Regions from separate parts of the Nocardioides asiaticus genome, predicted to be linked through region 3. Evidence: predicted binding sites of a transcription regulator. Region 3 holds the regulator's gene; each other region holds the start of a gene.
The links. The regulator LexA, encoded in region 3, represses DNA repair genes until DNA is damaged. The targets are predictions, from matches to a motif close to TCGAACANNTGTTCGA.

Region 1 (4,121 bases), on a different contig from region 3:
GACTCGATCGCCGTCAACGGCTGCTGTCTCACGGTCTCCTCGCTCGAGGACGGCGCCTGGACCGCCGACGTCATGCGGGAGTCGCTCAAGCGCACGTCGCTCGGCGGCGTACGACCTGGCGACCGGGTCAACCTCGAGCGTGCGGTGACGCCGCAGACCCGGCTCGGCGGTCACATCGTGCAGGGGCACGTCGACGGCGTCGGCACCGTCCTCGCGCGCACGCCCAGTGAGCACTGGGAGGTGGTGGAGGTCTCGCTTCCGGCCGAGTTGACGAGGTACGTGGTGGAGAAGGGCTCGATCGCCGTCGACGGCGTCTCGCTCACGGTTGTCGACGTCGATGCCGACCGGTTCTCGGTGAGCCTGATCCCCGAGACCCTGTCCCGCACGACGCTCGGCCATCGCGAGGTCGGGGACCAGGTCAACCTGGAGGTCGACATCATCGCCAAGCACGTCGAGAAGCTGCTGGTCGGACAGGATCGGGCCGGACAGGATCGGGCTGGACAGGATCGGGCTGGACAGGATCGGGCTGGACAGGATCGGGCTGGACAGGATCGGGGGGACCGGTCATGACCTCGCCGACCCAGCACGGGCCGACCTCTTATGGGGGAGTGAAGCTCGACAGCGTCGAGCGGGCGATCGCCGACGTCGCGGCCGGGAAGGCGGTCGTGGTGGTCGACGACGAGGGCCGTGAGAACGAGGGCGACCTCATCTTCGCCGCCGCGAGGGCCACGCCGGAGCTGATGGCCTTCACCATCCGCCACTCCAGCGGCGTCATCTGCGTGCCGATGCCGGGCGACATGCTCGACCGGCTCGAGATCCCGCTGATGACTCCCCACAACCGGGACAAGCTCCGCACCGCCTACACCGTGAGCGTGGACGCGCGCGACGGCGTGACCACCGGCATCTCCGCCGCCGACCGCGCCCACACCGCCCGGACCCTCGCCGACAGCGCCACCGAGCCGTGGGAGCTGACCCGACCGGGCCACGTCTTCCCGCTGCGCTACCGCGAGGGCGGGGTGCTCGTACGCCGCGGCCACACCGAGGCCGCCGTCGACCTGGCCCGGCTGGCCGGGCTCACCCCGGCCGGCGTCCTCGTCGAGATCGTCAACGACGACGGCACCATGAAGCGCGCGCCCGAGCTGCGGGAGTTCGCCGACGAGCACGGACTGGCGATGATCTCCATCGAGGACCTCGTCCGCTACCGGCGTCGCACCGAGGTGCTCGTCGAGCGGCGCGCCGAGACCCGCCTCCCCACGGCGTACGGCGACTTCACGGCGTACGGCTACACGCTCGCCGACGACGCCTCGGAGCACGTCGCCCTGGTCCACGGGGACGTCTCCGGCGGCGAGGGCGTGCTCACCCGGGTGCACAGCGAGTGCCTCACGGGCGACGTCTTCGGCAGCCGGCGCTGCGACTGCGGCCCGCAGCTGGACGAGGCGATGGAGCGGATCGTGAAGGAGGGCCGCGGGATCGTCGTCTACCTGCGCGGCCACGAGGGCCGCGGGATCGGGCTGGTCGCGAAGCTGCAGGCCTACCAGCTGCAGGACGGCGGCCGCGACACGGTCGACGCCAACCTCGACCTCGGGCTGCCCGCCGACGCCCGCCACTACGGCGCGGCGAGCCAGATCCTGCGCGACCTCAGGGTCGCCTCGGTCCGGCTCCTCACCAACAACCCGGAGAAGGTCGAGCACCTCGAGGACTACGGCGTACCCGTCGCCGAGCGGGTCCCGCTCACCCCGCGGCCGAACGACCACAACCTCGCCTACCTGCTCACCAAGCGTGATCGGATGGGCCACGTCCTGCCCGACCTGGCGATTGCCGACCTCACCGAAGGAGCTGACCAGTGAGCGGATCCGGAGCCCCGAAGCCCGAGCCCGCCGACTGCCACGACCTCCGCGTCGCGGTGGTGGCCGCGAGCTGGCACGAGCAGGTCATGGACGGCCTGCTCGCCGGCGCCCGGCGGGCGTTCGACGACCACAAGGTCGAGGAGCCCGTCGTGGTCCGCGTACCGGGCACGTTCGAGCTCCCGGTCGCTGCGGCGACGCTGGCGAAGGGCGGGTACGACGCGATCGTGGCCCTCGGTGTCGTCATCCGCGGCGGCACGCCGCACTTCGACTACGTCTGCCGCGCGGCCACCGACGGCCTCAACCGGGTCGCGCTCGACCACCTCACCCCCGTCGGCTTCGGCGTACTCACCTGTGACGACGAGCAGCAGGCGCTCGACCGGGCCGGGCTCGAGGGATCGCACGAGGACAAGGGCTACGAGGCCGCCGCGGCCGCGCTCGCCACCGCCGTCGCACTGAGACGGGCCTCCCGGCCTTACTGACGCCGTGAATGCGGTGGCGGGCGCATGCCCGCGCCGCTACGTTGCGGCCCATGGGGACGACCACGTTCACGACGACGCTGCAGAAGCGCGGCCCCGCGGCCGCGGTGGTGCTCGACGACGACCAGGTGGCGACGGTCGGCGAAGGCGCGAAGACGTTCCCCGTCGTGGCCGCCATCAACGGCCACGCCGTGCGGCTGCGGGTCGCCCGGATGGGCGGGGAGTTCCTGATGGGGCTGAACAAGGCGGTTCGCGCTGAGGTCGGCGTCGAGGCCGGCGAGACCGTCGAGGTGTCCCTCGCCCTCGACCAGGCGCCTCGTGAGGTCGAGGTCCCGCCCGCGCTCGCCGCGGCCCTGGCGGCGGACCCGCCGGCCAAGGCGGCGTACGACGGGCTGGCGTTCACCCACCGCAAGGAGTTCGCCCGCTGGGTGGCGGAGGCGAAGAAGGACGAGACCAGGGATCGCCGCGTCGCCCAGGCGCTCGAGATGATCCGCGAAGGTCGCACGCGCTCCTGAGTTCTGGTGGAGAACCGATTGCGTATCGAATCGAACACGAGTACGATTAGTCTAAGGTTGTCGGGTGAGGTGTCGGCCTGATGCGCTGAGCAGGCGAGCAGCCGTCGAAGCCCCGACCGAGACGGATCGGTTTTGCAATAGTCCGCGCGGGCGCGGGCCTCCGTACGTCGCATGTCGAGTCTGCTTCTCCATGCGTCAGGAGGTGTGTCGTGGCCGCTGCGCTTATCGAGGCTGTGCACGCGGTGCGTGCGGCGCTGGCCGGGGTCCGCGACGCGCAGCCGGTCTATCTGCGTACCGGGGAGAAGGCAGAGGTGCTGCGCGAGCTGGTGGCCGCGGAGGCGGAGCTGGCGGCGCTGCGGCTGCGGGTGATGGCCTCGGCGGGTGATCTCGCGGAGCGCGACGGAGCTCGCGACGTCGCCGGCTGGCTGGCGGCGTCGCTGCCCGTGGACGGGCGAGCGGCCCGCAGCGACGGTCGCCTCGCGGAGGCCCTCGAGCGCTGGCTGCTGCTGTCCGAGGCGCTCGCCGAGGGGAGGGTCAGCCTCGAGCAGGCGCGGGTCATCGCCTCCGCACTCGACCGGGTGGCCGACACGCTCACGACCGCCCAGCGGGTCGAGGCGGAGGAGCTGATGGTGGCCGAGGCGAAGAGTCTCGACCCGCGGCGGCTGGCCGTGCTCGGCCGACGCCTCCAGGCCGTGGTCGGTCAGGATGACGGCGAGGCTGCGGAGGCGCTCCTGCTGGCCCAGGAGGAGCAGGACGCCGCGCGGCGTACGTCGCTCACGATCAGGCCGCAGGGCGACGGCACGACGCGGATCAGCGCGACGGTGCCCGACGCGGTCGGTGTCCGCCTGCGCACCTGCCTGGAGGCCTTCGCCCAGCCCCGCAAGCAGGCGCTCGAGGCCGACGGCCGGCGTGCGCCGTACGACCGGCTGCTCGGCCAGGCGCTCCGTGACCTGCTCGAGCGGCTCGACGTCGACCTCCTGCCACACCACGGCGGCGATGCGACCACCCTCTTCGTGATGATGACGCTCGACCAGCTGCGTGCCGAGCTCGCCACCGCCTCCCTCGGGCTCGGGGGGCGACGCCCTGACCGCGGCCGAGGCCCGCCGGCTGGCCTGCGAGGCCGGGATCATCCCGGTCGTCCTCGGCGGTGAGAGCGAGATCCTCGACGTCGGCCGCAAGGCGCGGCTCCACACGCCGGTGATGCGAAAGGCGATCCGGCTCCGTGACCGCACCTGCCGCGCGGAGGGGTGCGACGTGCTCGGCACCTGGGCCGACGTACACCA
Region 2 (4,121 bases), on a different contig from region 3:
TGGTTGGCCGTCTCCGCCGCCGTACACCGCACCGCCGACGACCGCGACCCCTGGCACCCCGAGCAGGCGATCACGCCGCGCGAGGCCCTCGCCGCCTCCGTCGACGGCGCCGGCACCGTCGACGTCGGCTCCCTCGGCGACCTGGTGGTCCTTGACCGCGACCCGCTCTCCTGCAGCCTCGACGAGCTCCGCACGATGGGCACCTCCGGCTCCGTCGCGCTCACCGTCGTCGGCGGCCGGGTCGTCCACCGCGCCTGAGCCGTACGCCGGTCCGCACTCCGGTCGGCTCTCACGTCCGTCGGTGGAATCTGATGCTGCCGTCGGGGTGTCTCGTCAGGGTGTAAGCCGGGTTGTGGGCGAGTCGGTGGTGGTGGCGGCAGAAGAGGACGGCGTTGCTCAAGTCGGACAGGCCGCCGCCGGCCCAGGGGTGGAGGTGGTGGGCGTCGGTCCAGGGGGCGGGGACCTCGCAGCCGTCGACCGCGCAGGTCGGGTATCTGATCCGGAGTGCTTTGCGTTGGGCGGGGGTGAACAGTCGGGTCTTGCGGCCGAGGTCCAGCACCTCGGAGTGGGTGTCGAGGACGGCGGGGATGATGCCGGCGGTGCAGGCGAGTCGGCGGGCCTCGGCGGCGGAGATCTCGCCGCCATCGGGGCCGTGGCCGGTGCCGATGGTGGCGGTGCCGAGCTCCTTGTTGAGCTGGTTGACGTCGATGGTGACGATGAGGGTGGTGGCGTCGCCGCCGTGGTGGGGCAGGGTGTCGGGGTCGATCCGCTCGAGGAGCTGCCCGAACGCGGTGCCGAGGAGCCGGTCGTAGGGGACGGTCTTGCCGCGTTCGGCGAGCTGGGCGAGTCGGGGTTGGGTGAAGGCGTCGAGGTAGGTCTTCAACCGGACCCCGGTCGCCCTGGGCAGCCGGGCTCGCAGGAACATCGTTCCGTCGCCGGGGTCGGTGATGGTCAGGGAGGTCCGCCGGTGGGCTCTCTCTTCCTCGGCGAGCAGTCTCTTGCCGAGCTCGGTCTCGGCGCGGTGGGGGTCGAGGACCTCGAGCAGGTGGGCGCCGACCGTGCGGAGTCGGGCCGGGTCGAGCCGTGCTGCTTCGTCGACCATCACCGCCTCCGCCTTCGACACCTCGCCGGGGGCGAGGTCGTCGGGCAGCGCGTCGAGCGCGCGAGCGATCACCCTCGCCTGCTCGACCGAGACGGTGCCCTCGGCCAGCGCGGCGGCCAGCACCTCGTAGCGGTCCAGCGCGCGGGCGAGCTTGAGGTCGGCGCGAGCGGCGCGGTGGTCGGCGCGCAGGGCGTCGGCCCACCAGGCGCCCACATCTCGGGCGCCGGTGGATGCGGCGACCGGTCCGGCCGACGCCATGAGCCGCAGCCGGAGGGCGGTGGTCTGGGCCTCGAGGGCGGCCAGCTCCCGCAGTGTCGCCTCGACCTCGTCGGGGCGCGGGAACAGTCCGGTGAGGTGGGCGGCGCGGGCGATCTCGCGGCGGGCGTGTCGCACCGAGGCGAGCACCGCCGGCACCGGCGTCAGCTCGGTCATGACACACCTCCTCGAACACGAGACCGGTTTCGATCTGGTGTTCCCAAAGCTAGCCGCGACCACCGACAGTTCCGGTCCGGCCGTCCACACCGGCCCAGCCGGCCGGCGGGCATGGGCCCAAGCACGCCGGCGGACCCGGATCCTCCTTGCACCCGTGCACGAGGACCATGATGGTGACGCGCGCGGCGCTAGGTACGCCATGAGGGGTTCAGCGCATTGCGGGATCCGCGGCAGCGATGACACTCGCGATGGCATCCCGCGACTCGGTGAGCGCACTGATCGAGCTCTCGATGCGTTGCTGCTCTTCTTCGAGCTGGGCGATCAGGTCTGAGCAGATCGGGGTGAGTCGTCCGGCTCTTTCGACCAGGCACGGCAGTACCTGCCGGATCGTGGCGGTGCTCAGTCCGGCATCGAGCAACTGGCGTACGTGCCGGGCGGCATCCAGGTCCGCCATGCTGTATCGGCGGTAGCCCGAGGCATCACGCGACGGCGCGAGCAGCCCCTGCTCCTCGTAATAGCGCAACAACCGCGCACTCACGCCCGCTTTCGCGCTCGCCTCCGATATCCGCATCCGCATCCCTCGTCCTCACGTCCCAGCGCTTGCCTTCTCACCAATGTCAACGTCGAGCCTGAAAGCGTGAACACCGATCGCACTAGCTCTCTTCCGCTCGTTGATCCAGGCCGTCCACGGTTGGCGCTGACTGCCTTCGTGGTGCTCGTCTTCTGCACGGGCACAGCCGAGTATCTGGTCGCGGGCGTACTGCCGCAGCTGGCACAGAGTCTCTCCGTCTCGGTCGCAACAGCCGGCCAAGCCGTCACCGCCTACGCCATGGGCGTGGCCATCGGTGGGCCCGCAGTCACGGTGCTGACTGCGCGGTTGCCACGCAAAGGGGTCGCGCTGTCGCTCGCGGCCCTGTTCGTCGCCGGCATCGTGCTGACTGCTCTCGCGCCGACGTTCGCGTGGGTGATCGTCGGGCGGGTGCTTTCGGCCTGTAGTCAGGCCACGCTGTTCGCGATCGCGCTGACGACGGCTATCGCGGCCCTGGGAGCAGAACAGACCGGCCGAGCGATCGCGATCGTCAGCTCAGGGCTCACCATCGCGACCGTTCTCGGCGTCCCATTGGGAGCTCTGCTCGGCGGCGACACAAGCTGGCGACGACCTTTCCTGGTGATTGCGCTGCTCGCCCTGATGGGCTTCGCCCTGCTGGCTTCCACGATGCCTCGCCCGTCCCATCCCGGCACCGGGGTGGTCAACGAGATTCGAGCCCTCACGCGCCGCGCTGTCCTCATGGCGGTGCTGACCACTGTGGTCGGATTCGCCGGTGTCAGCACCGTGTTCACCTATCTGGTCCCGCTCCTCACCAAAGTCTCGGGCATCTCGTCGACCTACGTCCCCCCGCTCCTACTCGCCTACGGAGTCGGTGGCTTCATCGGAAACCTCGCGGCCGGACGGCTGGCGGACCTCTCCCTGGGGCGCACCCTGACGGGCGTATTCCTGGTCCTTGCCATCACACTTGGGCTGTTCCCGCTCGCGGCCGTGCATCAAGCCCTCATCGCCGTCCTCGTGATGGTCCTGGGGCTAGTGTCGACCGCCACCATTGCCCCGTTGCAGGCTCTTGTTCTCCGCTACGCCAGCGACGCCCCGACGCTGGCGCTGGCCGTCAATGTGGGTGCCTTCAACCTGGCCAACGCGACCGGTTCTGCCCTCGGAGGCGTAGCCGTGGCAGCGGGTCTGATGCGCAGCACCGGATACCTCGGAGCCGTCCTTTCTCTGGTCGGACTCGGACTTTCCATAGTCGCGCTACGGCAGTCACCGCCCGGCCCGACTCCTCGGAGAAGGAGCGAGCGCGGGCGCGCCGCGGGCAGTTCTACCCGAGCGCGTCGGCGATGAGCCCGGCGACCGCCGTCTGCTCCCGCGGGAACGGATGGAGCGGCTGCGCGTCGGGGGCAGGGGAGGCGCCGTCGATCCACGGGCTCTCGGAGCAGATGTCGTGGCCCTCGCTGGCATCGGAGACGTCGACGTAGGTCGCACCGGCCTTCTCAGCCGCCTCCCGGAGGTAGTCGTTGACCTGGTCGATCAGCTGGGCGGCGAACGCGTAGTCACCGCTCGCGAGCGGCAGCTGCGTGCACGTCTCGTCGGTGGGGAACGGCTGCGGGTAGCCGACGACGACCACGGTGGCCTTCGGGGCGCGCCGCCCGACCTCGCGTACGGCGGCTACAAGGTGCTGCCGCACGCGGGGGGAGTACTCCTCGACGTCGGCGGCGTACCTGTCCTTGCACGGCGACCCGGTCGCACCGTTCTGCGCGAGCGCCGCACACTGGCCGAGCAGGCCGATGAGGTTCATGTCGTTGCCGCCGATGCTGATCGTGACCAGGTCGGTGTCGGAGGACAGCGCGTCGAACTGCGGCGCGACCGACGTGCCGCTGTCGTACGTCGCCTGCCGGCCGGTGAGGTCCTGGGTCCGGGCGCCCGAGCAGGTGACGTCGTGGAGCGTCCGGATCCCGAGCTGTGCGGCGAGCAGGTGCGGGTAGTCGTGGTCGGAGCGCACGCAGCCGTTGGCCTGGGCGGTGGTCGGGTTGCCGGGCG
Region 3 (4,121 bases):
CGGCCAGGACGCCCACTACGCCGGCCACCACACCGGCACCGGCGGGCTGCACCTCGGCCGGATCCACACCGAGACCGGCCGCTCCGACGGTCGCTCGTCCACCGGCTCCGACGGCGCCGGACGCCCCACGGACGCCCCTTCTCCGAGCGGGTCGCACCGGCACCGGGCCGACTGACCTGGGCCGTTGGGCGTACGCGCATTCGCGTATAGCCGCGCCGACCCGCGGGCGTCAGGCTTGTCTCCTCAGCACGGTGCAGGTGGGGGCTGCATCCACGCGCTGTAGCCGGATCCGTCGTCGCACGCTCCGTCCGCAGGATGCCGAACTCCTGTGGGCGGTGGGCCTGTCCAGCCGCCCGTGCGGCGACCGGGCACGGTGGGAGCAGACACCGTGCGCGAGGGGCGGGCCGCCCAGCTGGCGGCCCGCCCCTCTCTCTCTTCCGCGGCATGCAGCGTCATACGGATGGGGACCTGCGCCCGCGCGGCGCGTATGACGTCCCGCGACCCGGCGCCCTCGCCGGTCACGCGGCCCGAGCACCACCGAGCAGGTCGCCGACGACGACGTGGAGGAACAAGCGGCGCTTGTCGCGTCGGACCCGCAGGAGCTCGCGGCCGATGTCCTCGGGCCGGGTGAGTCCCTGTTGGACGGCGATGCTCACGACGTACGCCGCCTGCCGATCGCTCCGTGCCCACAGCGCTGCCCGCACGGCCGCGATGGCGGGTCTGGTGCGAGGTATCCCGATCTCCACGACGTCGTCGGCCGACCAGCGGCGTGTCTGCCGGATGTCGTAGAGCGGCGTACGCCGGATCCGTGTGCCGCGCGGCACCGAGACACGGATCCGCTCCTCGTCGTACCGCTCCAGGCCGCTGGCGATCAGCGCAGCCGCCCCATCGAGGCAGGCCCGCGGCCCGCCCTGGAACACAGCCGCCCAGCAATGGCCCTCCCAGGAGATCGGACCGTTGTGGAGGCACACGCTCTGGTCGCCGATGAGCTGCCAGCGACCCATCCGCACGTGATGCCGAATCTCGCCGCGAGTCACACCGGCGGCATAGAGCTGGGGCCGCGACACGACGTACGACTGTCGCTCCTTGAGCATCCCGAGCTCGAGCTCGACCTGCTTCTGCGTGCTGAGTGGCTTGGTCATGCGTACGACGATCGAAGACTCCACCGACCGCCCGCGCCTGCGTCGACCCGGTCTGTGGAGGGCAGCGACGCGAGCCCCTGGTGTGGACGACGCATGGCTCGCGGTGCGGTGGCCGCCCGTATGACGTAGGAACAACGTCATACGGACGGGGACACTGCGCGCCGCGGGACGTATGACGTCTGCAAAGCCGGGGCGGGGCGGTCGGACGCTGGTCCTCCCGCCCCGCCCCTCTTTCTCTTCCCCTGTAGGTGCCGCCAGCCGGGGTCGAATCAGCTGACGGCCGTCTGTGGCCGAGCGGCGACGGAGGCAGCCCGGCGGTGTGGTCAGTTCGGGATGCGCAGCGACTGGCCGGCGGCGAGCATGCCGGAGTCGAGCCCGTTGAGGTCCTTGATCTGCTGCTCCATGTCGCGGACGCTGCCGCCGTCGGCGGCGTCGGAGGCGAGATCCCAGAGCGTGTCGCCGGGCTCGACGACGACGGTGTGGGTCGGGACAGCGTTGCCCTTCTCCTGGGCGGCGCCGGAGAGGCCGGCGCCGAGGAACCCCGCCGCGAGCAGCAGACCGAGGGCGACGAGGAACACCACCACGCGGCCGCGGCGGGTCAGCCGCACGCTCGAGCCGCGCCGCGGCGCCCGATCCACGGGCCGGGCCGGGGCCATGAACTGGTCGAGGGTGGTCGTGGTCATCGCCGGTCTCCTGGGGAAGTGGGGTGGCTGGTGCGCTCGACGAGATGTCTACAGACGGCCACCGACAGTTCGGGACGAGCGCCGGATCGCGTCCGTTCGATCACGCATTCGATCGAACACGTGATCGAGAGTAGATCACCTGTTCGAACGAGATCAAGGGCCCGGGCCGAAAAAATGTTCGAACCGCCCGTTGTCCACAGATCGCGACACGCTTCGAACAGATGTTTGAAGTCGGCAACGGCCCGGTCTACCGTGGGCACATGACCAAGCCGACCAAGGAGCCGACCCCGGCGTCCACCTCCGCCAAGCGGTCCACGACCGCCGTGAGCGAGCTTCCCGACGGCCCGCCCGACGCCACCGGGCTGACCCCGCGCCAGCAGCGCATCCTGGCTCACCTGCGCGACTGCATCGAGAAGCGGGGCTACCCGCCGAGCATGCGCGAGATCGGCTCGGCGGTGGGCCTGACGAGCACCAGCAGCGTCGCCCACCAGCTGAAGGTGCTCGAGCAGAAGGGCTTCATCAAGCGCGACCCGCACCGGCCGCGGGCACTCGAGGTGTTCCTGCCCGAGGTCCTCGCGGCCCGCAAGTCGATCTCGGCGGCCGAGGAGACGGCCTACGACGAGACCGGCATCGGCGACGCCAACCCGGAGGCGACCCTCGTCCCGGTCGTCGGCCGGATCGCCGCCGGCGGCCCGATCCTCGCCGAGGAGCGGGTCGAGGACGTCTTCCCGCTGCCGAAGCAGCTCGTCGGCGACGGCACGCTCTACCTCCTGCACGTCTCCGGCGACTCCATGGTCGACGCGGCGATCTGCGACGGCGACTTCGTGGTCGTGCGCCAGCAGCCGACGGCGGAGAACGGCGAGATCGTCGCCGCGATGATCGACGGCGAGGCGACGGTCAAGACCCTTCAGCGCAAGGACGGCAAGGTCTGGCTGCTGCCGCACAACCCGGCCTACGACCCGATCGACGGCACGCACGCCACCATCCTCGGCAAGGTCACCGCGGTCCTGCGGAGCCTCTGACGACTCTCTTGGTCTCGACACCGGCCACTTCGTGTCCGGGCTCGACCAACGATGGGTGAACAACAGCCGCCGGCGCGTCACGCGCCGGCGGCTGCGTCGTTCTCCGAGCGTGACCCACACTCCCCTCGACCGCCGCCGCCTGCTCGCCGGCGGCCTCGGCGCGGGCCTGGCGGGCGTCGGGGCGGCCGTCCTCCCGGCGCCGTACGCCGACGCCGCAGCCGCGCTCCGACACTTCCAGCACGGCGTCGCCTCTGGCGACCCGCTCCCCCACGCCGTCGTCATCTGGACCCGGGTGACGCCGACCGCCGCCAGCAGGCCGGGCTCGGGCAGGGGCCCGCACGTCAAGGTCGGCTGGCAGGTCTCCACCTCGCCGACCTTCAAGACCGTCGTGAAGCACGGCACGTTCACGACCGGCCCGTGGCGCGACCACACGGTCAAGCTCGACGTCACCGGGCTGAGGCCCGCGACGGCGTACAACTACCGCTTCTCGTACGCCGGCCAGCACAGCCGGGTCGGCCGCACCCGCACCGCGCCCGCACCGACGGCGACCCCCGGCCGGATCCGGTTCGGCGTCGTGTCCTGCGCCAACCTGCAGGCCGGCTGGTTCTCGGCGTACCGCCACCTCGCGAAGCGCACCGACCTGCACGCGATCGTCCACCTCGGCGACTACTTCTACGAGTACGGCCCGGGCGAGTACGGCTACGGGCCCGACGACATCGACATCCGCAAGCACCAGCCGGCCCACGAGGTCCACACCCTGGCCGACTACCGGATCCGGCACGCGCAGTACAAGCGCGACCCCGACCTCGCCGATCTCCACGCCCGCTTCCCGTGGATCGTCACCTGGGACGACCACGAGGTCGCCAACGACCAGTGGCGCAACGGGGCGGAGAACAACAGCCCGGGCGAGTACGACTGGAAGGCGCGCAAGACCCACGCCCACAAGGCGTACGACGAATGGATGCCGGTGCGCCTCGACGGGACCGCCGCCCTCGACCAGAGCCACCTGAACGACCGGATCTACCGGCGCTTCAGGTTCGGCACGGTGCTCGAGCTGAGCATGCTCGACCTGCGCTCCTACCGCTCCAAGCAGGTCGACCAGACGACCGACGGGCTGGCCGCCGTCGACGACCCGGACCGCACGATCACCGGCACCGACCAGCTGAGCTGGCTCAAGTCCGGCCTCAGGAACGCGCCCACGACCTGGAAGGTGGTCGGCAACCCGGTCATGATCGCTCCGGTCACGTTCGCCGCGCTGCCGAAGGACGTGATCG
Region 4 (4,121 bases), 220 kb from region 3:
CGGCTGCGGCCGCGCCGGTGCGGCTGTGGCAGCAGATCGAGAAGGTCCTCGGGCCGCGGCAGGTCTTCACCGGCTACGGCCAGACGGAGGTGTCGGCCGCCACGGCGCTGACCCTGCCCGGCGACCCTCTCGAGGTCGTCTCGGCGACCGTCGGCCGGATGAAGCTCGGCGGGAGCGCCGCCCTGCCCGGCATGGACGGCGCACTGGCGGCGTACCGCACGGTCGACCCGTTCACCGGCGCAGTCCTCCCCGAGGGCACCGAGGGCGAGCTGTCGGTGCGCGGCCCGATCGTCACCCGGGAGTACTTCGGCGACCCCGAGCGCACCGCCGCGATGATCGACGCCGAGGGCTGGCTGCGCACCGGTGACCTGGGGCGAGTGCGCGCCGACGGCTATCTGGAGCTGAGCGGCCGCAGCGGAGAGCTCTTCAAGGTCGGCGGCGAGCTGGTCGCGCCGACCGAGGTCGAACACGTCATCACCGCCCACCCCGCCGTCGAGCAGGCGTACGTCGCCGGCATGCCCGATGCACGGCTCGGCGAGGTGGGATGGGCATGGGTCGTACGCGCTGAGGAGGCCTCGGTCGACGAGGACGAGCTGGTCCGCCACTGCCGCCGCCACCTGGCCGGGTTCAAGGTGCCTCGGCGGATGCTCTTCGTCTCTGCCGAGAATCTGCCGAAGACGACGACGGGCAAGATCCAGAAGTACCGCCTCGTCGGTGACGCGTCCGACTGACCACGGCCCGTCGGTGGGACTCCGCCGCGATCCCCGGCCCAGGTCGCGCGATCTCAGCCAGCCAGCCCGGGGCGGCTGACCCGCGCGACCAGCTTCTGGGGCGCCTGCAGGCAATAGGAGTCGGTGACCAGCTCGCCCACCTCCTCCCAGTCGGTGTCCTCGTCGAGAAGCATGCCGACGACGTTGGCGCCCCAACCGGCCCGGAAGTACGGCGCGCCGAGGTGCTCGAACGCCATCACCTCGTCGGGCTCGGCGCGGAACGTGATCCGGAACAGCTGGTCCTCTCCCCCGAAGACGTGGGCGACCGTCGCGGGGCCGACCCGCCACCGCACGCCGACCCAGGCGTCCTCCTCGAGCAGATCCGGGAGGTGGGCGACCAGGTCGGCGATGCGGCGGACCATCTCGGGCGGAACCGGCGGACGCTCGGGCATGATCAGCAATCTGCCACACGGGGCGGACAGTTCCCACGCGCCTGTTTCAACCGCGCACCCCGCGGCGGGCCAGCCAGGAGTCGGTGAGGATCTCGGTCAGCTCCTGTTCGTCGAGCCGGTCCAGCCAGGCCCACACGGACACCTTCACCTTGAAGGTGTCGATCCTGGCGAAGGTGTCGGTCCGGCCCGCGAGCATCTCCTGCGTGGCGAGGTCCATGGTCCAGAACTGCAGGATCTCCCGGCCGTCGTCGTCCCAGCGCAGGCGTGCGAAGGGGTGTCGCCCGATGTCGTACGTCGGCGAGCCCTCGTGGGCCAGGCCCGCCCTCGCACCGGCGAGCGTGCTCGCGATCCGCTCCACGTCCGTCCACGTGGCCATGCAGTCAGTATCCCGCTCGCGCCTTCAGCGCGTCTTGATCGTGCTTGCTCACTCGCGCGACCGGGGATTGTCGGTGGCTGGCGCTAGCTTTGGGAACACCAGATCGAAACCGGTCTCGTGTTCGAGGAGGTGTGTCATGGCCGAGCTGACGCCGGTGCCGGCGGTGCTCGCCTCGGTGCGACACGCCCGCCGCGAGATCGCCCGCGCCGCCCACCTCACCGGACTGTTCCCGCGCCCCGACGAGGTCGAGGCGACACTGCGGGAGCTGGCCGCCCTCGAGGCCCAGACCACCGCCCTCCGGCTGCGGCTCATGGCGTCGGCCGGACCGGTCGCCGCATCCACCGGCGCCCGAGATGTGGGCGCCTGGTGGGCCGACGCCCTGCGCGCCGACCACCGCGCCGCTCGCGCCGACCTCAAGCTCGCCCGCGCGCTGGACCGCTACGAGGTGCTGGCCGCCGCGCTGGCCGAGGGCACCGTCTCGGTCGAGCAGGCGAGGGTGATCGCTCGCGCGCTCGACGCGCTGCCCGACGACCTCGCCCCCGGCGAGGTGTCGAAGGCGGAGGCGGTGATGGTCGACGAGGCAGCACGGCTCGACCCGGCCCGACTCCGCACGGTCGGGGCCCACCTGCTCGAGGTCCTCGACCCCCAACGCGCCGAGGAGGTCCTCGGCAAGAGACTGCTCGCCGAGGAGGAGAGGGCCAACCGGCGGACCTCCCTGACCATCACCGACCCCGGCGACGGGACGATGTTCCTGCGAGCCCGGCTGCCCAGGGCGACCGGGGTCCGGTTGAGGACCTACCTCGACGCCTTCACCCAACCCCGACTCGCCCAGCTCGCCGAACGCGGCAAGACGATCCCCTACGACCGGCTCCTCGGCCACGCGTTCGGGCAGCTCCTCGAACGGATCGACCCCGACACCCTGCCCCACCACGGCGGCGACGCCACCACCCTCATCGTCACAATCCCGGTCGACCAGCTCAACAGCGAGCTGGGTTCGGCATCCATCGGCAGCGACGGCGAGATCTCCGCCGCCGAGGCCCGCCGACTCGCCTGCACCGCCGGCATCATCCCCGCCGTCCTCGACACCCACAGCGAGGTATTGGACCTCGGCCGCAAAACCCGGCTCTTCACCCCCGCCCAACGCAAAGCCCTCCGGATCAGATACCCGACCTGCGCGGTCGAGGGCTGCGAGGTCCCCGCCCCCTGGACCGACGCCCACCACCTCCACCCCTGGGCACTGGGCGGCCTGTCCGACTTGAGCAACGCCGTCCTCTTCTGCCGACACCACCACCGACTCGCCCACAACCCGGCTTACGCGCCGACCCGACACCCCGACGGCAGCATCAGATTCCACAGGAGGACGTGAGAGCCCCGCGGCTCCGACCCGTTGTCGGTGGGTGTCGGCAGAATCGGCGCCATGCGCATGCTGCTGACCTCCGCCGGGCTCGCCAACGACCACCTCGAGGGCGCCTTGGCGGACCTGCTCGGGAAGCCGTACGCCGAGGTGAAGGTCGCCGCCGTGCTCACCGCCTCGCTCGGCCAGCCGGGCGAGCACGGGTGGCTGGTCGACTCTCTCGTCGAGCTCCGCGACCTCGGCTGGTCCGCGCTGGACCTGCTCGACCTCAACGGCCCGCCGCGGGACCTGGTGGCCGAGCGGCTCCGGGGCGCCGACGTCCTGTGGGTCACCGGCGGCAACCAGTTCCACCTGGCGATGAGCATCGTCCGCAACGGCTTCGCCGACCTGTTCCGCGAGCTCCTGGAGGAGAAGGTCTACGTCGGCACGAGCGCGGGGTCGATGATCTTCAGCAAGCGCTTCGACGAGCGCGTAGCCGACCTACTCGGCGACCTGCCCGACCTGAGGCTGCTCGGGGCCGACACGATCGAGCCGCCGTTCGGCCTGTTCGAGTGGTACATCAAGCCGCATCTCAACGCGCCGTACTTCCCCCAGCGCGACGGAGCCTGGGCCGACCGCCTCGCCGCGCAGGCCGACTTCCCGCTCTACCTGCTCGACGACGGTTCCGCCGTCCGCGTCCGGGATGACGAGGTCGACGTCGTTTCAGCGACCGGCGGATGGCGTCTGGTCGGCCCTCAGCCCAGCCGGTGACCGTCCCGGCCGGCTACCCGACCGCGACGGTCTCCTTCTCCTCCTGCGGAAGCCGCCGGTTGCGGACGACGGAGGAGCCGAAGGCGAGCAGGATGAACCCGACGCCGATGAGCCCGGTGACCATCTCGGGCACCTCGTGCTTGATGCTGATCAGCAGGATGATCGCGAGAGCGCCGATGGCCCACATGGCGCCGTGCTCGAGGTAGACGTAGTTGGACAGCGTGCCCTTGCGGACGAGGAAGACGGTGATGGAGCGGATGTACATCGCGCCGACACCGAGACCGACGGCGATGATGAAGATGTCCTGCGTGATCGCGAACGCGCCGATCACACCGTCGAAGGAGAACGACGCGTCGAGGACCTCGAGGTAGAGGAAGAGGAAGAACGCCGCCTTGCCGGTGGCCTTGGCCACGCCGTTCGGTCCGCCGTCCCCACCGGCCTGGCCGTCCGCGTCGTCGGCACCGCCGACGCCCTCGAAG

Region 1: ABLE53_RS23925 (DUF222 domain-containing protein) is a predicted target of LexA. The motif match lies at 2,869-2,884, and genes of this name have one in related genera.
Region 2: ABLE53_RS07395 (HNH endonuclease signature motif containing protein) is a predicted target of LexA. The motif match lies at 1,546-1,561, and genes of this name have one in related genera.
Region 4: ABLE53_RS04630 (HNH endonuclease signature motif containing protein) is a predicted target of LexA. The motif match lies at 1,648-1,663, and genes of this name have one in related genera.

Annotation. Positions count from the first base shown of each region.
Region 1 covers NZ_JBDZDM010000008.1:132,340-136,460, forward strand. Annotated here, with positions in the region: gene ABLE53_RS23905 (riboflavin synthase) at 1-570, shown strand, start outside; gene ABLE53_RS23910 (bifunctional 3,4-dihydroxy-2-butanone-4-phosphate synthase/GTP cyclohydrolase II) at 567-1,847, shown strand; gene ribH (6,7-dimethyl-8-ribityllumazine synthase) at 1,844-2,326, shown strand; gene ABLE53_RS23920 (YdeI/OmpD-associated family protein) at 2,377-2,838, shown strand; gene ABLE53_RS23925 (DUF222 domain-containing protein) at 3,048-3,989, shown strand; gene ABLE53_RS23930 (HNH endonuclease signature motif containing protein) at 4,039-4,121, shown strand, end outside.
Region 2 covers NZ_JBDZDM010000002.1:342,979-347,099, forward strand. Annotated here, with positions in the region: gene ABLE53_RS07390 (amidohydrolase) at 1-258, shown strand, start outside; gene ABLE53_RS07395 (HNH endonuclease signature motif containing protein) at 290-1,534, opposite strand; gene ABLE53_RS07400 (MerR family transcriptional regulator) at 1,743-2,111, opposite strand; gene ABLE53_RS07405 (MFS transporter) at 2,244-3,425, shown strand; gene ABLE53_RS07410 (SGNH/GDSL hydrolase family protein) at 3,403-4,121, opposite strand, start outside.
Region 3 covers NZ_JBDZDM010000001.1:1,166,703-1,170,823, forward strand. Annotated here, with positions in the region: gene ABLE53_RS05665 (hypothetical protein) at 1-175, shown strand, start outside; gene ABLE53_RS05670 (hypothetical protein) at 519-1,142, opposite strand; gene ABLE53_RS05675 (LysM peptidoglycan-binding domain-containing protein) at 1,466-1,825, opposite strand; gene lexA (transcriptional repressor LexA) at 2,086-2,847, shown strand; gene ABLE53_RS05685 (alkaline phosphatase D family protein) at 2,957-4,121, shown strand, end outside.
Region 4 covers NZ_JBDZDM010000001.1:944,595-948,715, forward strand. Annotated here, with positions in the region: gene ABLE53_RS04615 (class I adenylate-forming enzyme family protein) at 1-731, shown strand, start outside; gene ABLE53_RS04620 (MmcQ/YjbR family DNA-binding protein) at 785-1,162, opposite strand; gene ABLE53_RS04625 (hypothetical protein) at 1,209-1,538, opposite strand; gene ABLE53_RS04630 (HNH endonuclease signature motif containing protein) at 1,675-2,904, shown strand; gene ABLE53_RS04635 (Type 1 glutamine amidotransferase-like domain-containing protein) at 2,956-3,642, shown strand; gene ABLE53_RS04640 (DUF475 domain-containing protein) at 3,656-4,121, opposite strand, start outside.